4 regions of the Streptomyces sp. NPDC001980 genome follow, and region 1 is predicted to be linked to each of the others. Evidence: riboswitches for the same ligand, from Rfam matches in the RefSeq annotation. Region 1 holds a riboswitch; each other region holds the start of a gene.

What was found. Region 1 has a riboswitch for cyclic di-AMP ahead of ABT137_RS12425 (M23 family metallopeptidase). Riboswitches for the same ligand answer to the same signal wherever they lie in the genome.
Region 2: linked by a shared signal. The riboswitch ahead of ABT137_RS16665 (transglycosylase SLT domain-containing protein) and the one ahead of ABT137_RS12425 (M23 family metallopeptidase) in region 1 are both predicted to bind cyclic di-AMP.
Region 3: linked by a shared signal. The riboswitch ahead of ABT137_RS51085 (C40 family peptidase) and the one ahead of ABT137_RS12425 (M23 family metallopeptidase) in region 1 are both predicted to bind cyclic di-AMP.
Region 4: linked by a shared signal. The riboswitch ahead of ABT137_RS29035 (C40 family peptidase) and the one ahead of ABT137_RS12425 (M23 family metallopeptidase) in region 1 are both predicted to bind cyclic di-AMP.

What each region holds. Positions count from the first base shown of each region.
Region 1 covers NZ_JBEOYD010000006.1:337,642-343,438, forward strand. The annotation lists gene ABT137_RS12405 (helix-turn-helix domain-containing protein) at 1-559, opposite strand, end outside; gene ABT137_RS12410 (nuclear transport factor 2 family protein) at 709-1,659, shown strand; gene ABT137_RS12415 (MBL fold metallo-hydrolase) at 1,717-2,511, shown strand; tRNA gene ABT137_RS12420 (tRNA-Met) at 2,605-2,678, shown strand; cyclic di-AMP (ydaO/yuaA leader) riboswitch at 3,089-3,247, shown strand; gene ABT137_RS12425 (M23 family metallopeptidase) at 3,257-4,294, shown strand; gene ABT137_RS12430 (aldo/keto reductase) at 4,485-5,447, shown strand; gene ABT137_RS12435 (PrsW family intramembrane metalloprotease) at 5,547-5,797, opposite strand, start outside.
Region 2 covers NZ_JBEOYD010000009.1:223,265-229,061, forward strand. The annotation lists gene ABT137_RS16655 (FAD-dependent oxidoreductase) at 1-925, shown strand, start outside; gene ABT137_RS16660 (HAD family hydrolase) at 1,429-2,235, shown strand; gene ABT137_RS16665 (transglycosylase SLT domain-containing protein) at 2,277-2,765, opposite strand; cyclic di-AMP (ydaO/yuaA leader) riboswitch at 2,769-2,967, opposite strand; gene ABT137_RS16670 (polyprenyl synthetase family protein) at 4,434-5,444, shown strand; gene ABT137_RS16675 (CHRD domain-containing protein) at 5,604-5,797, shown strand, end outside.
Region 3 covers NZ_JBEOYD010000026.1:93,800-99,596, reverse strand. The annotation lists gene ABT137_RS32840 (lipoprotein) at 1-615, shown strand, start outside; gene ABT137_RS32835 (DUF1996 domain-containing protein) at 620-2,599, opposite strand; cyclic di-AMP (ydaO/yuaA leader) riboswitch at 3,006-3,183, shown strand; gene ABT137_RS51085 (C40 family peptidase) at 3,194-5,398, shown strand; gene ABT137_RS32825 (NAD-dependent epimerase/dehydratase family protein) at 5,415-5,797, opposite strand, start outside.
Region 4 covers NZ_JBEOYD010000021.1:62,107-67,903, forward strand. The annotation lists gene pcrA (DNA helicase PcrA) at 1-1,584, opposite strand, end outside; cyclic di-AMP (ydaO/yuaA leader) riboswitch at 1,897-2,070, shown strand; gene ABT137_RS29035 (C40 family peptidase) at 2,079-3,233, shown strand; gene ABT137_RS29040 (tellurite resistance/C4-dicarboxylate transporter family protein) at 3,443-4,411, shown strand; gene ABT137_RS29045 (hypothetical protein) at 4,433-4,786, opposite strand; gene ABT137_RS29050 (C40 family peptidase) at 5,245-5,797, shown strand, end outside.

The DNA of each region.
Region 1 (5,797 bases):
CCACCCGCAGCGCCGACGCGAGGCCGGCGGTGGCGAGGTCCCAGTCGCGGTGCAGGGTGCGCACCGCGTCGTTCAGGAACACCTCCCGGGCCAGGTTCGCCCCCGGCCGGTGCGCGGGGGAGAGGGCGACGGCCAGGGAGGTCGCCGCCCGTACGTCGCACAGCCGCCCGGCCACCACCACGGGCAGCGCGGACCACGTCTCCAGGAGCATCCGGATACCCGTCGGCACCTGCTCACCGCGCGGCCGGGAGCGCCGGGGCTGGACGGGGGCCGCGAGCTGATGGAGGTGGGCGGTGCCCTCCGCGTCCAGATGCAGGGCGTTCGCGAGGGCCTCGACGATCTGCGGGGACGGATGGCGGTTGCGGCCCTGCTCCAGCCGGGTGTAGTACTCCGTGCTCACCCCGGCCAGCAGCGCCAGCTCATGGCGGCGCAGCCCCGGCACCCGCCTGCGGCCCGCGTCCGGCAGCCTCAGCAGCTCCGGGCTCAGCAGGGCGCGGCGCGCGCGGAGGTACTCGCCGAGCGGCCCCGGCGCGTGCTTGTCGCTGCTGCCCTGTGCCATGAGGTCAGGCTAGGCGGCGCGGCCCCGGCGATCCTGTCCCCGTGAGTACCACCCTTCACAGGGCGACGACGGATCGGCCCGGCGCTCCTAGTGTCGGCCCCGCCGACCTGCCGCCGGGGCGGGCGGGTGTTCCGAGTCAGGAGACCGCGATGACGATGAGCAGACAGCACGCTGTACGGATCGGTGCGGCCGTGGCCGCCGTCGCGGCCGCGACGGCGCTGGCGACCGGTCCCGCGACGGCGGTTCCGCGGTCCGCCGGACCCACGGAGACGAGCGCGGCGGCCACCGGCTCGGTGTCCGCCCGCGAGACGGCGGCCAACAAGGCGCTGGTCACGTACGTGTACAAGCAGCTGTTCACCTACTACGACACGTCCGTGATCGACAAGTACGTCTCTCCCGACTACATCCAGCACAACCCCAACGTCGCCAACGGCCCGGAAGCGCTGCGCCAGTTGGTCGAGAACCTGAAGGCGACGGCCACCCCCGGCAGCAGCTCGGTCACCACGCACGTGATCGCGCAGGGCGACCTCGTCCTGCTCCAGACGCACGCGGGCACGTCCGACACCTTCAGCGGCATCGGGCTCGTCGACGTGTTCCGGGTCGAGAACCACAAGATCGTGGAGCACTGGGACACCATCCAGCAGGTCCCCGCCACCACGGCCAACGGCCACGACATGTTCTCCACGCTCACCTCGCCGCAGACCGACGCGGCCGGCCCGGCCTCGCACACGGCCGCGAGCGAGCGGGTCGTACGCGCCTACGTCCAGCAGCTGACCGGGCGGAAGGACGTGACCGCGGTCGACCGCTACGTCGCGCCGAACCTGCTCCAGCACGACCCGACGCTCGCCGACGGCGCGGCCGCGACCAAGCAGGCCTACGCGGCCCTGTTCGCCGCGCATCCGCAGTACCAGGCCACCGTCGCCAAGGTCGTCGCCGAGGGCGACCTCGTCGCGGTCCACCTCCACGACCAGAACAGCCCCTCGGACCTGGGCACCTCGGTGTACGAGATCTTCCGGGTGCGCCACGGCAGGATCGTCGAGCACTGGGCGCTCACCCAGGCCGTCCCGGCCACCTCGGTGAACGGCAACAGCATGTTCTGAGCAGCCCGTTCACGATCCTCCCCCGTCGTCCATCCCCCTTCCCGAGAGCAGAGCGCCATGCGCCAGTCCCGCCCCCGATCCGCCCACCCCGGCGCCGGCCCGGAGGTCGCTCCAGGCGTTGTCCGGCTGGGTGACCCCCTCGTCAACTTCTACCTGGTGGATCACCCGGACGGGCTGACCCTCGTCGACGCCGGCCTGCCCGGACAGCGGCGCACGCTCCTCGACCACCTGGCCGCCGCGGGACGGAGCCCGGCCGACATCCGGGCCGTCCTGATCACCCACGCGCACCCCGATCACACCGGTCTCACGGCGGAGCTCCAGCAGGCCGGCGCGGAGGTGTGGGTCCACGAGGACGACCGGGCCATGCTCATGGACGGCCCGCGCAAGGCCATGCGGCACGCCAAGTCCGAACGCTCCCCGCTGCCGTACCTCGTCCGCCGTCCCGCCGCGCTCGCCACCATGGTGACCATGGCCCGCCAGGGCGCCTTCACCGCACCGCCGCCCGCCCGGGCACGCACGTTCGGCGACGGTGCGCGGCTGGACGGCGTGCCCGGGCGGCCGCAGGCGGTCGCGCTGCCCGGCCACACCCCCGGCAGCACCGGCTTCCACTTCCCCGACCAGGGCCTGCTCTTCACCGGCGACGCCCTGGTCACCCAGGAGGCCTTCACCGGGCACACCGGCCCCTGCCTGGTCTGCCGTGCCTTCACCCACGACTCCGCCGCCGCCCTCGCGTCGCTGGACGGCATCGCCGGCCTGTCCAAGGACACCGTCCTGCTGCCGGGGCACGGTCAGCCGTTCGACGGCGGCCCCCGCGAGGCGGTCGCCCAGGCCCGGCATTTCGGCGTCCACTGACCCCACGGCGGCCCCCGCCGCCCCTCCGCCGACCCCGTGAGTCTTCACCCGTGTGACTTCCCCTCTTCCGATGGCGTATGCTGGTGTCACCGACGCGGGGTGGAGCAGCTCGGTAGCTCGCTGGGCTCATAACCCAGAGGTCGCAGGTTCAAATCCTGTCCCCGCTACTGAAACTCAGGGCCGGAATCCAAGAATTCGAGGATTCCGGCCCTGAGTCATGCCCAGGTCTGTGTTCCTCATCACGCACGTCCACCGGCCGCGTTCCTGCGCGCCACCGGCGGCGGCATGGCGGACGACATGGCACTGCTCGCCGTACGACGGCCCTGAGCGGGGTGTGGTCACGGTCGGTGTCCGGATGACCGCCCTGCGCATAACAACTGAGTCGCCATCAAAACCTGTGTGACTCCTGAGCTGAGCGGTGGGCACCGTCGACTCGACCGTTTTTGACCGGTCGTGGCAGGTAAGTCCAAGCTTTGAAAGCTTAATGATCAAGACGAACGGCTTGGAATCTGGTAGCCGGGTCTATTAACGTTCGATAACGCAGCGCGGTCGTCCCAGCCGTCACCCGCGACGGCTCCGTGCGCACGCGCCGAATCCCGCAAGGGAACCGGGGAACCACCACCTTGGGGTGAATCGCACGGCTACCGCCGGGTACGAAACGGCCGGTATACGCGCGTAGGAGACCTTCCCGCTCCGAACCCGTCAGCTAACCCGGTAGGCGGCGGAAGGAAAGGAGTGCGCCCGCGTGGCGTCCAACCCGCCTGCTCCGACAGCCCCCTTCGTGCCCAGCCAGCGTCAGCCCGACACCTTCGGCTACGGCGGCTACCGCGCCGACGAGGGCCCCTTCGAGGAGTGGAACCCCACCGAGGAGTCCCTCTCCGCGGTACGCGGCCGGCACCGGGTCGCCAAGCAGAAGGGCGGCGGGCTCGCCCGCAGCTCCACGGTTCTCGGCGTCGGCGTCATAGCCGCCGTCGGCGCGGGCGGCATGGCCAGCGCCAACACCGGCAAGCCGCCGGTCTCCATCTCGCTGCCCGACCTGCCGTCCTCCGTCGACTCGCTGCTCGGCGAGGACGGCGGCCACCAGGCCACCCAGACCACGCTCAGCAGCGTCACCACGACGACCGCCACCGACTCGGACTCCTCCTCGTCCGACGCCGGCGAGGCGCTGCGCAGCCGGATCATCGCCCAGGCCGCGCAGCAGCAGAACCAGCTCGACACCAAGGCCAGCGCCAAGGCCGTCGCCGCCGCCGACAAGGCGGTCGCGGACGCCGAGGCCAAGGCGGAGAAGGCGGCCGCGGCCAAGGCCGCCGACGCCAAGGAGAAGGCCGAGGCCTCCGCGAAGCAGAAGGCCGAGCAGGCCCGCCTCGCCGAGCTGGCCAAGCAGTACACGCTGCCCGTCGTCTCGTACACGATCACCGGCACCTTCGGCCAGGCCGGCTCCATGTGGGCCTCCGGCTACCACACCGGCCTCGACTTCGCCGCGCCCACCGGCACGCTGATCAAGGCCGTGCACAGCGGCACGGTCACCGAGGCGGGCTGGGCCGGCTCCTACGGCTACCGCACGATCATCACCCTGGACGACGGCACCGAGCTGTGGTTCTGCCACCAGTCCTCGATCGGCGTCAAGGTCGGCCAGAAGGTCGCCACCGGCGACGTCATCGGCCGCGTGGGCGCCACCGGCAACGTGACCGGCCCGCACCTCCACCTGGAGGTCCACCCGAACGGCCAGGCCACCGCCATCGACCCGATGACCTGGCTGCGCGGCAAGGGCCTCAACCCCTGACCCTGGCCCTGACCAGGACCCGGACCTCACCTTCCGGCCTCCGGCGGCCCTGACGGCAACCCCCCGGCGTCAGGGCCGCCGGTCTGCCTGCCACGCCTCGGGCAGGCGGTGCGCCTTCAGCCGTGCGCCTTTACAAGAACTTCGTGTTGCACCGGCATGGGGTGCCCGGCGACGCGTGTTGAAGTGAAGTATGAGTGCTTCTTCCGCTTCCCCGTCCCTCCGCAAGCTCGGCGCCTCCGACCTGGAGGTCTTCCCGCTCGCCCTCGGCGGCAACGTCTTCGGCTGGACCGCCGACGAGGCCACCTCCTTCGCCGTCCTCGACGCCTACGCCGCCGCGGGCGGCAACTTCGTCGACACCGCCGACTCGTACACGGCGTGGATCGAGGGCAACAAGGGCGGCGAGTCCGAGACGATCATCGGCAAGTGGGTCAAGGCGCGCGGCAACCGCGACGACGTCGTCATCGCGACGAAGGTCAGCCAGCACCCCGAGTACCTGGGCCTGTCCGCCGCCAACATCAAGGCCGCCGCGGACGCCTCCCTGCGCCGTCTCGGCACCGACCACATCGACCTGTACTACACGCACTTCGACAAGCCCGAGATCCCGGTCGAGGAGATCATCGGTGCGCTGGACGAGCTGGTGCGGGCGGGCAAGGTCCGGCACATCGCCGCGTCCAACATCACGCCGGAGCGACTCCAGGAGTCCCTGGACTTCTCCGACCGCGAGGGCCTCGCCCGGTACGTGGCCCTCCAGCCCCACTACAACCTGGTCTCCCGCGACACCTACGAGGGCCCCCTCCAGGACCTGGCCTCCCGCACCGGCCTCGCGGCCGTTCCCTACTTCTCGCTGGCCGCCGGCTTCCTTACCGGCAAGTACCGCCCCGGTACGACGGTCGACAGCGTGCGAGCGGGCCGCGCCGCCCAGTACGCCGAGTCGGAGCGCGGCCAGAAGGTGCTGGCGGCCCTGGACGAGATCGCCGCGGCCCACGAGGCCCCGATCCCCACGGTCGCCCTGGCCTGGCTGGCAGCCCAGCCCACCATCACGGCCCCGATCGCCTCGGCCCGCACCCTCGAACAGCTCCCGCCCCTGCTGGGCGTGGCGGACCTGACGCTGACGGACGAGGAACTGACGAAGCTGACGACGGCTTCGGCCTGACGGCTTCCGCTCCCTCGTTCTTTTCTCTTTTCCGCCGCAACGGCGCTCAGCCCCCACGGCGCATTCCGGCGGTGCCGAGCCGTCCGCGACTCCGGAGCACTAGCTCCGATACGGGTTGTAGGCCGGATACGGCACCGCCGCCCCGTAAGCCGACGGCGCATAACCGGCGTACACCGGCCGCCACCCGCCCGGCGCAGCCGTCCGCGCCGCGTACTCCAGGGCCGGCCGCACCAGCTCCCGTCGGTTCCACAGCTCCGTGAGGAGCTCCCGTTCCCGCACCACGAAGTCGGCCCCCGCCCGCCCCCGCTGCCCCCGGCGCCGCAGCAGCGCCAGCGTCGTCGCGTATCCCT
Region 2 (5,797 bases), on a different contig from region 1:
CCCGCACGAGGCGGACCCGCACGAGGCGGACCGGTACAAAGCAGACCGGCGTAAGGCGGACCGGTACAAGGCGCGAGGCTCGGCGGGTTTTGAACTGAAGCTGGACTCGGGGGAGTCGTTCACGGCTCGTGCGGTCGTCGTCGCCACCGGCCTGTCCGGGCTCGCCCGCCTCCCCGCCGAGCTCGCCCGGGCGGGCGCCGACGGACCCGCGGGACCGGTCTCGCACAGCTCCCAGCACCACGACCTGACCCGTTTCTCCGGCAAGGAGCTGATCGTCGTCGGCGCCGGGCAGTCCGCGCTGGAGACGGCGGCCCTCGCCGCCGAGGCCGGCGCCCAGGTGCGGGTGGTCTCGCGAGGGCGTGGCAAGGTCGCCTTCGGCGCCCCGCCCTGGGACCAGCCGAAGCTGCGCCCTGAGTCGCCGTTCGGCCGGGCCTGGTCCCTGTGGGCACTCAGCTACTACCCGCACCCCTACCGCTACCTCCCGGCGCAGACCCGCCACTACCTGGTCCGCCGGGTGCTCGGCCCGCTCGGCGCCTGGTGGCTGCGCGACCGTTTCGAAGGCAAGGTCCAGGTCCGCGAGGTCGCCGCTGTGACCGGCGCCGACACCTCCGGCGGTGCTCCGGTCCTCACCGTCCGCACCCACGACGGCGGCATCGACCGCCTCACCGCCGACCACGTCATAGCCGCCACCGGCTACCGCGTGGACACCGCCGCGATGGACTTCCTGGGCGCCGAGCTGCGCACCCGGGTCGCCGTCACGCGCGGCGCCCCGAGACTCGGCGCCGGATACGTCTCCTCCGTACCCGGCCTGTACTTCACGGGCCTCCCGGCGGCGGCGTCGTACGGCCCGGTGATGCGGTTCGTGTGCGGTACGGCGTTCGCCTCACCGCGCCTCGCCGGCCACCTGGCAGCGGCCCACGCCTGACACCCCGGGGCCCGACCGTCACCCGGCCCCCGAGGGCCACACCTCCTCCTCGGCTGCCCGCAGCCGGGCCAGGAACTCCTCGACCGACCCGGGCGGCCTGGCCGCTCCCCCCCGCAGCCTCGCCCTGGGCCTCCCGGCCCGGGTAGGGGTAGTACATGCCGAAGACCACCACCGGCAGCGGCCGCCCGAGGATCTTCTCGATCTGGCCGCCGTCGTGCGGATCCCGGGCCTGCCGGATGCCCGGGTCGGCGAAGTCCAGCCCCAACCACCGGTGCGCGGCGTCCAGTTCGGCCGCATCGCCGTCCCCGTCGAACCAGAGTCCGAGCCGCCGGCCCTCCTCGACGTACAGCGCATCGCCGGCCGGGCTCTCGGGGCAGGTGCCGAGCATCTCGTAAAACGTAACGCCCGCCACTGACAACGGCCCCATCACGGAGGCGGCGAAAGCCACTTGAGGCCGAAACGCACAGTGAGTCCCAGGGCCGTGCTGTCCGTATTCTCTGATCATGGTCGCACCCTCCCCGTACTCACTGATCGCCACCGACCTGGACGGCACGCTGCTGCGCGGCGACGACACGCTCTCGGAACGGTCGCTCGCCGCGCTCACGCGGGCCGGCCGGGCCGGTGCCCGGCACCTCGTGGTGACCGGCCGTCCGGCTCCGAGAGTGCGCCCACTCCTCGACGACCTCGGCTGCACGGGACTCGCGGTCTGCGGTCAGGGCGCGCAGGTGTACGACGCCGGCGCGGACCGGCTGCTGTGGTCGGTCACCCTGGACCGGGAACTGGCGGAGACCGCACTCGGCAAGATCGAGGCCGAGGTCGGCCAGGTGTACGCGGCGGTCGACCAGGACGGCGTGGACGGGCTCACGCTCATCGAGCCCGGCTATCTGATGCCCCATCCCACGCTGCCCGCGCTGCGCGTCGCCCGGCGCGACGACCTGTGGTGCGCGCCCATCAGCAAGGTGCTGCTGCGCCACCACACCCTGTCCGACGACGAACTGGCGACGACCGCCCGCTCGGTGGTCGGATCGCTGGCGACGGTCACGATGTCGGGGCCGGGGACTGTCGAACTGCAGCCGTGCGGGGTGACCAAGGCGACCGGGCTCGCGCTGGCCGCCGACCGTCTGGGGCTCAGCCCCGGACAGGCCATCGCCTTCGGCGACATGCCCAACGACATCCCGATGTTCGAGTGGGCGGCCTACGGGGTGGCGATGGCCAACGCCCACCCTGAACTCAAGGCGATGGCCGACGAGATCACCGCGTCGAACGAGGACGACGGCATCGCCGTCGTCCTCGAAAGACTCTTCGACTGATCCAGGACGTCTGACCTGGGACGTCTGATCCGGGACGTCGGTCAGTACGCCCCGTGGACGTTGTCGATCGAGCCGTACCGCGCGGCGGCGTAGTTGCAGGCGGCGGTGATGTTCGCGACCGGGTCGTAGATGTCGAACGACGTGCCGTCCACGTGGTAGGCCTTGAACGTCGGGTCGATCACCTGGAGCAGGCCCTTGGACGGGATGCCCTTGGCCGCGTTGGAGTCCCAGAGGTTGATGGCCCGCGGGTTGCCGGAGGACTCCCGCATCAGGTTGCGGTAGATGCCGTTGTAGGTGCCTGGTATGTGCTTCTCCGCCATGATGGCGAGCGACTCCCGGATCCAGCCGTCGAGGTTGTTCGGGTACCCGGCGAGAGTCGTCGAGGCCGTCGTGCTGGAGGAGGTGGCGGCGGAGGCGGACGCGGCCCCGATGAGCGGCAGGGCGAGGACGGCGGCGCCGGTGCCGGCGACGACGAGCGTACGGATGATGCTGTTACGGCGGGGACGGCGGTGCTGAGCGGCAGCAGGCATGGCGAAGTTCCTCTCCGTCGCCTGCGAGGTGAGCTGTCGGGTTCGGGCCCGGGGAGTGCCCGGCCGCACCGTCCGAAGGCGATGCGACTTCACCCCTAGCCGTTCCGGAACGACGTCTGTTCTGTGACGTCGGCCGCCCGGTCCGGCGACTTACCTGGGTCCCCCGCTCCTGCCGTGCGAATGAACTCGTCGATGGGTCAGTACGGGCGGCGGCAGGATTCGGCGTCCGCCCGGCGAGCCGGAACGTATGCGAGAGCACATGTCCGGAACAAGAGGCTGATTCACACAACATGCCGATTGAACTTGATCTGCGTCGTATGGGGCGCTTGATCCTTTGCGGCTGCCAACCTTCAACTGGCCCACAGGGAAAGGAAAGGAAGGGTTGCCTTACAGCCCTTGCGTCACCCGGGCCCACGTGACCTACTTCACGAAATCGCAATAACGGCAAATCAGACATGAGGGATGCGTGGAATCCGCCTTTTTCCTGGTTCGGGGGGGAGTCGCCTCGCGCACATTCGTGCGGATTGCCTCTGTGGGGCGCGTGGAACGGTTCTCGATATGGGCAATTTCTACGAGTAGTCCGAATTGCCGGTTTGTGTGGATGATCGGCTGAGTGCGGGTGGAACCCGGGAGGGGGCGTGCTGACGACTGTCCTGCTCGCTCGATCGGGTGCCTCTCCGGCGCACCCTCCGTCAACTTCGGAAGCCTCGGCTACGCGCGCGTGGCGCCGACCGGGCCCAACGGGGAGGTCGGGGCGGGCGGTTGACGGGGCCGGGTGTCCGGAGTGGTCGGGAGGGCGTCGGGGGTCGTTGCGTGTGTACGTGATTCTCGTCACGTCGGGGGAGGGGGGTGTGGAACCGGTGATCTCCGGTGGGCGTGTCCACCGTGAGGGCGGAACCTCCCCTGTGGTGCGCGTCGTTGTCATGGCGGCCGTCCCGGGCGGGAACCCGAACGTGCCGACGTTCCCGCGAGCCGGCGGGGAGGTGCGCGGGCGCCACGCGCGCGCAGGGATTGATCAGGGACGCCGTTCCGTCGGTCGAGGGGATGACGGTCGGGGGATGACGGTCAAGGAAATGCGGATCGAGGGGGTGGACCGAGGGAACGCGGACCGGGAGGACGCGGACCGGGAGGGCGTCGACCGGGAGGGCGTCGACCGGGAGGATGTCGACCGGGGGCGTAGGCCAACGAAACGCGGAGGGCGTCGTGCGTGGTCTCGTGGAGGAAGGGTGTACGGACGGGTGCGGGGTGTCGCCGTTCGTGCATCGGGTGCACCCGTCGGCTTGGGCGGGCGGCGGACGGGGTACGCCCGGGCAGGTGACGTCGGTCGGGGGAGGCGGGGCCGATTCCGGGCCGCAGTCGTCCGGAGGGCTCACCGCCGGACGGGCGCCCGGGTGCCACCCGGGATCCGAACCCGGCGCGGGGCCCGCTGCGGGACACGGCCTGGGCCTCGGTTCGGGACAACTGTCCGTACTTCCTGTTAAGTCAGTGGATGTCAGATCGTATCGGCTGATCAAAAACATAACGGTCATGATCCGATAGCGCCCGGGGTGTAACCGTGGGCGCTATCGGTGATCGAAACCTGACCGGATACGCTGACTTGAGTGATGGCAGCGACCTATCGACAAACCGTGTAATCGCCAGTAGACACCAGCAGACAGGAGACCCCTCGTGACCGTCGTCGGGCCGTTCGGGCTGAGCGTGCGGGACCAGGCTCTGGAAGCCGATGTCCAGGCCGGATTGACGGCTGTCGAGGAGGGCTTGCTAGAAGCCACCAAGAGCGAGGTCCCGTTCATCACGGAGGCCGCGCAGCACCTCGTACGGGCCGGGGGGAAGCGGTTCCGCCCGCTGCTGGTGATGCTTGCCGCGCAGTTCGGCGATCCGTACGCACCCGGTGTCGTGCCGTCGGCCGTCGTCGTCGAGCTCACCCATCTGGCCACGCTGTACCACGACGACGTCATGGACGAGGCCGCCGTGCGGCGCGGTGTCGACAGTGCCAACACCCGCTGGGGCAATTCGCTCGCCGTCCTCACTGGCGACTTCCTCTTTGCCCGAGCCTCCCAGATCCTCGCCGACCTCGGCCCCGAGGCGGTCCGGGTCCAGGCCCTCGCGTTCGAACGGCTGGTGACCGGTCAGATCCTGGAGACGGCAGGCCCGTCGGACGGCCGTGACCCGGTCGAGCACTACCTCGACGTGCTCAGCGGCAAGACCGGCTCGCTGGTCGCGGTCTCCTGCCGCTTCGGCGCCATGCTGTCGGGTGCCGACGAGACGGTCGTCGACGTCCTCACCCAGTACGGCGAACGGCTCGGTGTCGCCTTCCAGCTCGCCGACGACGTCCTGGACATCGCCTCCGACTCCCACGAGTCGGGGAAGACCCCGGGAACGGACCTCCGCGAGGGCGTGCCGACGCTTCCGGTGCTGCGGCTGCGGGAGCGGGCGGCCCGGCTGGGGCTGGCCGAGGACATCGCCCTGTGCGAGCTGCTGGACTCCGACCTCACGGACGACGCGCGGCACGCGGAGGCGCTGACGGCGCTGCGCGCGCATCCGGCGCTGGAGCAGGCCCGCCGGGATGCGGTCCGGTACGCCGAGGAGGCGCGGGCCGCGCTGAGTCCGCTGCCGGAATGTGACCCCAAGGTGGCGCTGGTGGAGCTGTGCGACGCGGTGGTGCACCGCGCCGGATAGCCCTCCGGAGGGCCTTGCGGGCTCCAGGCTGCCAGAAAACCCCCGCCGTGTGACGCAGGTCACGTGATTGGACTGAGTCCAATCCCGGACGTGCTCCGTATTCCTCCGCAGAAGCCGACGCAGGGGGCGTCGGCTGACACAGGGGGAGAAAACGGAATCATGGTCATCGACGCAACGCGCCGCAAGAGCCTCGTCGCCGCTGCCATCACCGTCACCGTCACCGCTCTCGGCGGTGCCGCCGTCCCGGCATCCGCCGCCACCGGCCACAGCTCCACCGCCTCCGTCGTCCTCGCCGCCAGCCTGCGCGGTGCCAACGAGGTGCCCGTCGCCGGTGGACCCGCCGTCGGGGACAA
Region 3 (5,797 bases), on a different contig from region 1:
TTCGTGGCACTGCTGGCGGGATGCGGCGCCACGCCGCGCGCCGTCGAGGTGACCGAGTCGGGTCACGCGTCCGCTGCGGCGGCGCAGCGCGGGGGCTCGATCGGCGCCGCCGGTTCGGCCTGCGAGCTGCCGGTGGTGTTCGACACCGCCAAGGGCTGGAAGGCGGAGGCCGTCGACGACCTCGCCGCCGTCGCCTCCGCCGGCACGGACGACGACATCACCGAGGAGGTCGTGGACGGCCTGCTGCACCAGGGCCCGGTGACCATGGTCTGCGAGATCGACGCCAAACCCGCCGGGAACATCGGCTACTTGAGGGCGTGGACCGGCAAACCCGGCAGCGGCGACGCGCGCGCCGTGCTCCGGGCGTTCGTGGCCGCCGAGCACAACACCGGCCGGGCGACGTACCGGACCTTCACCACGGGCGGACTCTCCGGGGTGCGGGTCGACTACCTGTACACCAGCAAGCTGCTGGAGGAGACCAAGAAGGAGTCCGCGCTCGCCGTGGTCACCCCGAAGGGCCCGGTCGTCCTGCACCTGGGCGGGCTCGACAGCGCGGAGCACGACGAGATGCTCCCCGCGTTCGAGCTCGCCCAGGACACGCTGCGCAGCAGGTGAGAGGTCAGACCGAGTTCCGCTTGGTGCGCCACAGCAACGCGGCCCCGCAGGCCAGCAGCAGGCCGCCGAAGACCGCGGGCCACAGGTGGGCGCCGGTCTCGGCGAGACCGCCCTGGACGGCCTGGGGCTCGGTCTGGGGCTCCGTCCCGGAACCGGTGGCCGGGGTCTCCTGGCCGGCCGGGGCGGCGACCGCGGTGTCGGTCGGCGCAGCGGTGTTACCGGTCGGTGCCTCGGTGTCGGCCCGCTGCGTCGGCTCGCTGATCACACCGCCGCCCGACGACTTCGTGGTCGACGTCTTCTTCGGCGACGGAGTCGCGTAGACCCTCGGCAGCTCGGTGCCGCCGGAGCCGGAGCCGGGGGCGGAGGCGGTCTCCGTAACCGGGGTGCCGGCCGGGGGCTCGGACGACGGCTGGTCGGAGGACGGCTGGTCGGACGACGGCTGCTCGGTCGCCGGCTCGGACGGCTCGGCGCTCTGCGACTCGGCCGGCGGCGCGACCGGGCTGGCGGTCTCGCTCGGTTCGGACGGCTCCGCGCTCTGGGACGGCGGCTGCTCGCCGGCCCCCGCACCGCACGTGCGGCCGGAGTTGATGCAGTCGACCATCGTCCGCATCAGGCTCTCGTCGAAGACGTTGATGAAGTCTCCGTGGTCGGTGACCGGCTTGTGCAGCTGCTCGGGGAACGAGTCCACCGCGAACAGCGGGACCGTACGGCCGCCGTCCTGGAGGCTCGGCGCGTCCACGGCGTAGACGATGCGCTGCACCAGCTGCGGGATGGCCTGGAAGCCGGCCGGGCAGCTCCCGTCGGGGGCCTCGAACGCCACGTGGGTGCGGTGGTTGGCGCTGTCGATGTTCCGGCCGTCCCAGCAGCTCTGGAACCTGAACGTGCGCACGACGTCACTGCCCGACGGGCAGAGTGGGTACTTGTCCTTGAGCTGCCGGTCCTCGTAACCGGTGCAGCTCCAGGAGGCGTTGGCGTTGGCCGGGCCGTTGACGAACGCCTTGGCGTCGCCGGTGATGATGCGCAGCAGCCGCGGCATCTCGGTGACCTTGGAGGTCGGGTTGCCCTCGAAGGTCAGCGTGACCTCCTTCGCCGTCACGATCTGCCCGGCGTTGCCCTCGGTGCCGCCGCCCGGCTTGTCGGCGTCCCGCTCCTGCTTGCCGTTCTGCAGCCGCAGCACGGGCCAGTAGTACGTGGACTTGTCGCCCTGGTCCGCGCAGCTGGTGTCGGCGTTCGCGAGGTCCTGGTCGCTGGCGAAGGCGTTGTTGGACTGGTTGCCGATGTAGTCGTGGAAGTGGTGGGCGCCGTTGGAGACACCGGGCGCGACGATCACGTTGTCCGAGTTGAACAGTCCGTTCGCGTTGACGCCACAGCTGGAGGAGAAGGTGCCGGTGGAGCCGCCGGGCTGCTCGGCCGGGGTCGAGACGTTGGGCTGGACGGAGGTGATGTCCGCGTAGTCGGCGGCGACCGGGCCGTTGCCGCCCTGGCCGCCGGCGCCGGTGCCCTGGCTCGGCGCGGCGCTGCCCTGGCCGCTCTGGCTCGGCGTGGCACCGTCCTGGGGGGTGGCCGACTGCCCGTCGCCCTGGTTCGAGGAGCGCAGGGTGCAGGCGGCGAGGTCGTCGAGGCCCTGCGGGCGGTCGCCCTCGCGGTCGATGGCGTCCGCGATGCGCTGGATCGACTCGGACCGCTTCTCCTTCAGCGGGTCGATGATCGCCTGGTCGGCGACGCCGGGGTTCTGCTCGATCTCGGCGGCGGACGCCGTGAGTTGCTGGTAGGCGGCCGCGATCTGCTGGTCCAGCTGGGCGAGTTCACGGTCGACGTCGGCCCGGGCGCCGTCGGGCACCGCCGTGAGCCGGCTGCCGACGTCGGGGCAGTAGATCGTGGGCGCGGACAGCACCTGGCCGGTGGCGACCTGGCCCTGGTCTCCGCCGCTCTCGGTGGCCGAGGCATAGACGTTCACCGCGACCAGTCCTCCGCCGCCGAGCATCAGGGCGACCGCTGCGAAGGTCGCGCGTTGTGCGCCGGTCGGGCGTCTGCGCCTGTTGGGTCTCAAGGTCGTTCCCCTGCATGTCGTGGGCGGCCGGGCATAGAAATCCCCCGCCCTATACGACACGTGACGCCACTGTGTTCAACAGACCCACGAATTCACGGTGACCTCACAGAAAGCGGGCGTTCCGGAGCAGGGGGACGCGACCGACGGCAACGCCTCGGTGACCCTGCGAATGCAATGGAAGCGCGCGAAATGCCGTGCCCTACGGTCGAGTTTCGAACGCTACGACGAACATCACAATTACGTATCGGACATTAGCCACTTCAACCTTCACACGAGTGACACAAGTTGGCTAAGTTGACGGGCAAGCCGCTCGGCTCCCCCCGGCGAATCCCGTCGGGCCGCGCGGCCTCCGCCGAGTCCGGTGCCCCTCAGGGGCGGATCCGGAGCCGGGGACCCAACCGAACACTGGGGTGAATCGGCCGACCGTCCGCAAGGGCAGAGGCCGTAGGGCATGCCTTCCGGACTTCACCGCGCCCGAACCCGACAGCTAACTCGGTAGGCGGAGTACGGAAGGAGCACGACCCCTCAATGGCGCCCGAAAGCCGTGACGAGGTTCGACAGCGGATCGACAGCCTCTACGACCAGGCCGAGAACGCCACCGGGAACTACAACGCCACCCGTGCGATGAGCGGGGGCTCGCGTTCACGCGGCGTCCCGCTGTTCAAGCGGCCCCGTCGCGACGACCCGGGCCTCGACAACATCGCCCGGGAGTGGTTCGAGGGGGCGCGTTCGAAGCTGGGGCCGAGCGTGCCGGCCGCACTTCCGTCCGACCGGCAGCCCGACCGACCCGGCCCGCGGCGGCCCGTCAGCTCCATGGCCGCCGACCTGCTCGGCCAGCTGGAGGACTCCGGACCGGCCCGGCTGGAGCTGACCGCGGGGCCGTCCGCGCAGAGCGAGATCGAGGTCGTCCGCGAGCTGCCGGCGCGCCCGAGGCTGGAGTTGACGGCGGGGCCCGCGACGGCGCTGCCGGCGGCGCCTTCGGGTGCGCCGAGGGCGCTGCCCGCCGCCGCGCCGCAGCGAGCCACGCCGGGTACCTCCAAGACCAAGAACCAGCTCAAGCTCGCCAAGGCGCGCGAGGTGCTGTTCCAGCGCACCGGGCAGCGCGCGATCGCCGCCCTCGACCCGGCACCGGCCCCGATCCCGGTCGCCCAGGCCGCTCCGGCGGCGCCCAGTCCCTGGCCCACGCCCGAGGCCCAGGTCCCGGCGCAGCAGTGGCAGGCTCCCGCGGTCGGCATACCGAACCAGCGCACCGGCAGCGGCTCCTTCCGGGGCGACTCGGCCGCCGCCACGCGCGCGCTCCCGGCGGTGACCGAGACGGGCGGCATCCCGATCGTGTCCCCGTCGGACACCGGTACCTTCCGCATCATGACCCCGGGGGGTGCCGACAGCGCCCCGACCCGGGCCGCGGCGGACGCGGGCGGCTTCCGCGTCATGACCCCGGGCGGTTCGGGCGGCGGGACCTACCAGACCGCGTCCACCATGGACGCGGGCACCGCCCAGGGTCCGGCCCCGTCCCCGGGGGACACCGGTTCCTTCCGCATCATGACGCCGGGTGCCACGGGCTCGTTCCCGATGCCGACCCCGGGCGACGCGGGCGCCGTCCCGACCCCGGACCCCATGAGCACGAGCGCCTTCCCGACCGCGGACCCCATGGCGAGCACCAGCGTCTTCCCGACGGCGGCTCCCACGAACACGGGCGCCTTCCCGACCGCCGCCCCCACGGACAGCGGCGTCTTCCCGACCGCGGCGCCCGCCCCGGCCCCCGGCCCGATGGACCCCGGCGGCTTCCGGGTCATGTCGCCGAACGCGCCTGCCGCCTACGCCGACATCCCTCCGGTCGCCGCCGACACCGCCTACGCCTACGCCGCGTACCCCACGGCGGCTCCCGTCGCCCCCGCGACGCCGATGGCCACCATGCCGCCGGCCGCGCCCTTCGCCGCGGCACCCGCCGCCGACATGTACGGCTCCTACGCGGCAGGCATGCAGCCCGACGGCGCCTACGCCTACGCCTACGCCGCCACCATGGCCATGCCCACGGCGATGGCAGCGCCCGCCGCCGCTATGCCCGCGCAGATGCCCGCGCAGATGGGGGCACCCATGGCGGCCCCGATGACAGCGCCCATGACGGCACCCCTCGCACCGGCGATGGCCGCGATGCCGACGGCCATGACCGCGCCGCCCGAGGCGATGATGGCGGCCCCGCCCACCATGGCGATGCCCACTGCCGCCCCCGCCCCGGTCGTCACCGCCCCGCTCCCCACCACGCCCCTGCCGACCGCACCCCCGCAGGTCCCCGCCCCGGTTCTCCCCGCGGCCGCGCCCGGCGCCTACGCCGACCCCGGCGTCTTCCTCCAGCCGGGCGCCGGGGCCGAGCCGGGCAAGGCCATGAAGGCGCTGGCGTTCGCGCGGGAGCAGATAGGCCGGCCGTGTGTCTGGGGAGCGACCGGGCCGGGGGCGTACGACGCCTCCAGCCTGACCCAGGCCGCCTGGCGCGCCGCCGGCGTATCGCTGCCGCGCACCGCGCCGGAGCAGACCCTGGCCGGCACCCCGATCACGCTGGCCGCCGTCGAGCCCGGTGACCTGGTCTTCTTCTTCGACGACGACAGTCACGTCGGGATCTACGCGGGCGGCGGCGCGATGGTGCACGCGCCGAGCCCCGGGGCGCTCATCCGCGAGGAGTCGATCTACAACGCCGGGGAGTCGGCGATCCACCGCGTGATCCGCCCGGCCTGACCCCCGGCCGTCGGGCTCAGACCCTCCGCCGCCGGGTGCGCCAGCTCTCGTGGTGGTCCAGGAGGGTCTCCTCGACGGGCCGGTAGGCGAGGCCCAGTTCGTTGACGCTGCGGCCGTTGTCGACGCGGAAGCGGATGCCGAGGTGGTTGCGTATGTAGTCCTGGGTCAGGCCGAAGAGCGGGCCCAGGACCCGTACCGGCCCGTGCGGGAGTGCGGTGCGCGGCAGGCGCGGGTCCCACGGGTGGCGGGTGCGGATGATCCGGGACATCTCGTGGAAGGACGTCATCGTCTCGTTGGCCACGATGTAACGGCCGCCGGCCGCCGGGTTCTCCGCGGCCGCGATGTGCGCGTCGGCCACGTCGCGGACGTCCGCGGTCGTGAAGCTGAAGTCCGGGGCGC
Region 4 (5,797 bases), on a different contig from region 1:
GACGCGCCTGAGCGCCTGCGGGAAGCTGATCTTCTCGCGCTGGGCAAGGGCGTCGATCATCGCCTCCGCGCGGTCGCCGATGCCGCGCTTGGGGACGTTGAGGATGCGCCGGAGCGGGACGGAGTCCTCCGGGTTGGCCAGCACCCGCAGGTAGGCCAGGACGTCCCGGACCTCCTTGCGCTCGTAGAAGCGGACGCCGCCGACGACCTTGTAGGGCAGGCCGACCCGGATGAAGATCTCCTCGAAGACACGGGACTGCGCGTTGGTGCGGTAGAAGACGGCGACATCGCCCGCCTTCGCCTCGCCCGCGTCCGTCAGGCGGTCTATCTCCTCGGCGACGAACTGTGCCTCGTCGTGCTCGGTGTCGGCCACGTAGCCGGTGATCTGCGCGCCCGCGCCCGCGTTGGTCCACAGGTTCTTCGGGCGGCGGGACTCGTTGCGCTCGATGACCGCGTTGGCGGCGCTCAGGATCGTCTGCGTGGAGCGGTAGTTCTGCTCCAGCAGGATCGTCGTCGCATTCGGGTAGTCCTCCTCGAACTGGAGGATGTTGCGGATCGTCGCGCCCCGGAAGGCGTAGATCGACTGGTCGGCGTCACCGACGACGCAGAGCTCGGCGGGGGGCAGGTCGTGCTCGCCGGGCGGGGTGTCGGCGTCGTCGGCGCGGGCGACGGTGCCGGTGCCGACCAGCTCGCGGACGAGCGCGTACTGGGCGTGGTTGGTGTCCTGGTACTCGTCGACCAGGACATGCCGGAAGCGCCGGCGGTAGTGCTCGGCGACGTCCGGGAAGGCACGCAGCAGGTTGACCGTCGTCATGATCAGGTCGTCGAAGTCGAGGGCGTTCGCCTCGCGCAGCCGCGACTGGTAGAGGACGTAGGCCTGGGCGAGGGTCTTCTCGAAGCCGTCGCTCGCCCGGGCGGCGAAGTCCTCCTCGTCGACCAGCTCGTTCTTGAGGTTGCTGACCTGGGCGCTGAACGACTTCGGCGGGAACCGCTTGGGGTCGAGGTCCAGGTCGCGGCAGACCAGGGCCATCAGGCGCTTGGAGTCGGCCGCGTCGTAGATCGAGAAGGAGGAGGTGAAGCCGAGCTTCTTGCTCTCCCGGCGCAGGATCCGCACGCAGGCGCTGTGGAAGGTCATCACCCACATCGCGTTCGCGCGCGGGCCGACGAGGTGCTCGACGCGCTCCTTCATCTCGCCCGCGGCCTTGTTGGTGAAGGTGATCGCGAGGATCTGGCCCGGGTGCACGTTGCGCGCGCCGAGCAGGTGCGCGATGCGGTGGGTGAGCACGCGCGTCTTGCCGGAACCGGCGCCGGCCACGATGAGCAGCGGGGAGCCGGCGTGCACGACGGCCGCCCGCTGGTTGTCGTTCAACCCCTCCAGGAGCGCGGCCGGGTCCAGGGCCGGGCGGGCGGCGCCGTCGCGGTAGTAGGCGTCCCGGTCCGGGGGCGCGTCGAACTTCCCGCCGAACAGATCGTCCGGAATCGACTCCGGAGCGTGCTCGTCCTCGGGCGGCGGCGGGGGTTCCTCGTCATGGCCGCGGGGGGCCTGGAGGCTCGCCAGGAAGCTGTCGTCAAAGAGGCTGCTCATCGCTCTCCGAGTCTAGGGCGCCCCACCGACAACCGGCCGCCGCCCCGAAAACTCGCCCGGGTGACCGAACAGATCCACTCGGTCACGGCCGGTCAACGCGCGTCACGCAGCCGCGAACGCTCACCCCGAACCGTTCGACCCTCCCGGGCAAGTCGCCCATAACACCCCGGATCGCCCCGCCTGAACACATCGCAACGCCGAGGTCACGAAAATGTATCGGGCATATCGCACATCAAACTTCACAGGGACCACACGAGTTGGCTAGCGTGCCGGGCAGGCCGTACGACCCCCACCGGCGAACATCGCCGGGCCGCACGGCCTCCGCCGAGTCCGGGGCGCCACCGCGCATCCGGAGCCGGGGACCCACACCGATCCCGGGGTGAATCGGTCCCGACTCCCCTCCGGGGAACGGACCGTAGGGCAACCCTTCCGAACCACCCGCCCGAACCCGACAGCTAACTCGGTAGGCGGAACACTGGAAGGAGTCGCCCCCGTTGGCGTCGCACCGCAAGTCCCGGCCCTCAGGAACGCGCGCGGCAGGCATACGCACCCCCGCGCTGGCCACCGCCGCCCTCACCTCCATGGCCCTGTTCTCCCAGACGGCCGAGGCCGCGCCCTCCGACGACGGCAAGCCGAGCCTGGAGGAGGTCGAGAAGAAGGTCGACGCCCTCTACCGGCAGGCCGAGTCGGCGACCGAGAAGTACAACACGGCCAAGGAGCAGACGGGCAGGCAGCGCAAGCAGGTCGACACCCTGCTCGACGACGTCGCCCGGCGCACCGACCGGCTCAACAAGGCACGTGAGGAACTGGGTTCGTTCGCGGCGGCCCAGTACCGGACCGGGGCCGACGTCCCCGACACGGCGACCTTCCTGCTCGCGGACAGCCCCCAGGACTACTTCGACCAGGACCAGCTGATGAGCCGTCTGACCTCGCGCCAGAAGGGCGCGGTCGACGACTACGTCACCGAGCAGTCCGCGACCATGAAGAAGCGGCAGGAGGCCTCCCAGAGCCTCGAGTCGCTCACCGAGACGCAGGGCGACCTCAAGACGGCCAAGACCACCGTGCAGACGAAGCTGGCCTCCGCGCGGGAACTGCTGTCGCAGCTGACGGCCGCGGAGAAGGCCCGGCTGGCGGCGATCGAGAAGCGGCAGCAGGAAGCGGCGGACCGCAAGGCGGCGGAGCTGGCGAAGCAGCAGGCCGCGGCGGCCGACCAGAAGGCGTCGTCGTCCTCGACGTCGGGCGGCTCCTCTTCCGACTCGGGTTCCGGCTCCGGCTCGGACTCCGCCTATGCCACGAAGGCCGCCAAGGCGATCGCCTTCGCCCGCGCGCAGATCGGCAAGCCGTACGTCTGGGGCGCCACCGGCCCCGGCTCCTACGACTGCTCCGGGCTCTCCCAGGCCGCCTGGAAGGCCGCGGGCGTCTCCCTGCCGCGCACCACCTACGACCAGGTGAACGCCGGCACCACCGTCTCCCTCGCCGACGCCCAGCCCGGCGACCTGGTCTTCTTCTACGACGACGTCAGTCACGTCGGCATCTACATCGGCAACGGCATGATGATCCACGCCCCGAAGCCCGGCGCGTACGTCCGGGAGGAGTCGATCTACTACGGCGGCGAGTCGATCATCCACAGCGTGGTACGCCCGGCCTGACCCCACGGGGCGCCCGCCATCCCTCGGGCGCCCCCGCCCGCTTCTCCGCTCCCGCTCGCAACCCGCCACTCCGAGCGCCACGGCGCACCTCTCCCCTATGGCACCCGGCCGCTCCCCCGCACGCCCCCGGCTCGCCGTCGCGCGGTTCTCGGGCCGCACGCGCGCGTGCCCCGTTCGTGCTGCGGCCGACTCTCCCTAACATCAGGGGCATGTCCGGCATTTCCCCCCTCCGCGCCTGGTGGGCGCAGCGTCCGCCGGCGGCCGGGGCCGCCGTGATGGCCACCGGCATCATGTCGGTGGGGTTGCACCTGGCGGGCGCGGAGACCGTGTCCCGGGTGGCGCTGGTGCTGACCTGCGTGCTGTGGGTGGCGCTGGCGGCGGACTTCGTCGTACGCCTGGCGCGCGATCGCCGGCGGTGGGCGCAGGAGGCGCGGACGCCGGGCGCGCTCACCGCCGTGGCCGCGACCACGATGCTGGGGACACGGTTCTCGGCGCTCGGGTGGCAGACCCTGGCCGAGGCCCTGCTGGCGCTGTCGGTGGTGCTGTGGCCGCCGTTGCTGGTCCTCGTCGTGCGGCACTGGAAGCCGAGGATGCCCGGCGCGGTGTTCCTGGCCTGTGTGGCCACGCAGGGCCTGGCCGTACTGGGAGCGACGCTGGCGGCGGCCGTGACCACGGCGTGGCTCGCGCACCTCTCGCTGGTCCTGTTCTGGCTGGGGCTGGCGATGTACGGGCTCGCCGTGCCCCGGTTCGAGTGGCGACAGATCGCCCAGGGGCCCGGCGACCAGTGGGTGGCGGGAGGCGCGCTCGCGATCTCGGCGCTGGCCGGGGCGCGGCTGCTGTCCGCCGACAGTGCGCGGCTGTACCTGTGGAACGACGACGACCGGGGTGTCCTGCGGGTGGTGACGGTGGCGCTGCTGGTCCTGGACCTGGCCTGGTACGTCGTCCTGCTGGCCGCGGAGGTGGCATGGCCCCGGCTCCGTTACGACGTGCGCCGCTGGGCGACGGTGTTCCCGATGGGGATGACGGCGACGGCGACGCTGTCGGTCGCGGCCGCCGTCGGCGGTGCATGGCTGAAGTGGCCGGGGCGGGTGCTGGTGTGGGTCACGGTGGCGGCCTGGCTGACGGTGGCGGCCGGTGCGGCGGCGGGCGCCCGGGCCGCTCTCAGGAAGGCCCGCTGAGGATGCCGGGGATGCCGAGGGTCACGTCCACAGCACGGCGATGAAGATGTTCACCACCGTGAGCAGACCCACCAGGCCGAAGGCGCCCTTCTCGACCTTCTCGTCGTCCCGTTTCACGTAGACGAGCCCCAGGATCACGATCAGCAGGGCGAGCTTCACGCCGATCTTGACGGTGTTGACGTGGTGGTCACCGGCCTCGTTGAGGCCGACCAGGATCACGCCGGTCGCGAGCATGGTGAACGCGCCGTGCAGCATCCCGGGGACGAACCGGGCCGTGCCCTGGCCCATCGCCTTCATCTGGGCGAGGAAGCCGCCGAGGAGCGCGGCGATGCCGATGATGTGCAGGCCGACGAAGAGATGGATGAGTACGTCCATGGCCCCGGAGCCTAATCAGGGCCGCCCGGGGCACCGGCCACCGGCCCCTCCCCCAGCGCCCGCCGCCCCGCATATATGCGCCCCATAGCACCCCGCGTCCCCCATCAGCCCCGGAACCGCCGCTTCGGTCATCCCGCCCCGAGAAGCCGACGACTCCGGACCGGAATCCCGTTCACATACCGTCGGGTAACGATCCGGTCACGCCAATTCCGCGCATCGCGTTACCGAGCCGACACACCCGGGCCTAGCGTCCTCCCCCAGGTGACCGACTCCCCACCGCCGCCCGGGCCAGGGGCGGCAGTCGGGCACCACCGCCGAGAAGGTCCGGCGGCGGCCCGCTCCCCTGTGCGGGCCGCCGCCGGACGCGCAATCCGCACTCCCCCGCGGCCGTACGGACGCTCCCCCTGGCGTGCCTCACGGACGAGACGGCGGTCGTACGAAAGGACGGGACAGTCCAGGTGGCAGCGCACCGCAAGCCCCGACAGCGCTCGCTCAGCGGCAACACGGCCCGCACGGCCGCCACCCTCGCCCTGGCGGGCGCGGCCACCGCGACGGCCTTCGAAGGGACCGGAAACGCCGAGCCGCAACTGACACCGGCGCAGGTGAAGGCCACGGTGGACCAGCTGTACCAGGAGGCCGAGGAGGCCACCCAGAAGTACGACGGAGCGAAGGACAAGGCCGACACGGCCCAGCGGCGGCTGAAGTCGCTGCAGGACGAGACCGCCCGCGCGCAGGAGAAGTTCAACTCCGCCCGGGACGCACTCGGTTCCGTGGCGGCCGCGCAGTACCGCGACGGCGGCATCGATCCGGCCTGGCAGCTGGCGCTGTCCAGCGATCCCGACCGGTACCTGGACGACGCGGCCTTCGCCGAGCGGGCCGGTGACCGGCAGGCCGGTGCGGTGGCGCGGGTACGACAACAGCTGCGGGAGATCGAGCAGTTGCGGGGTGCGGCACATGTCGAGCTGACGTCGCTGCGGTCCCGGCAGGCCGAGCTGAAGCGCGAGAAGACCG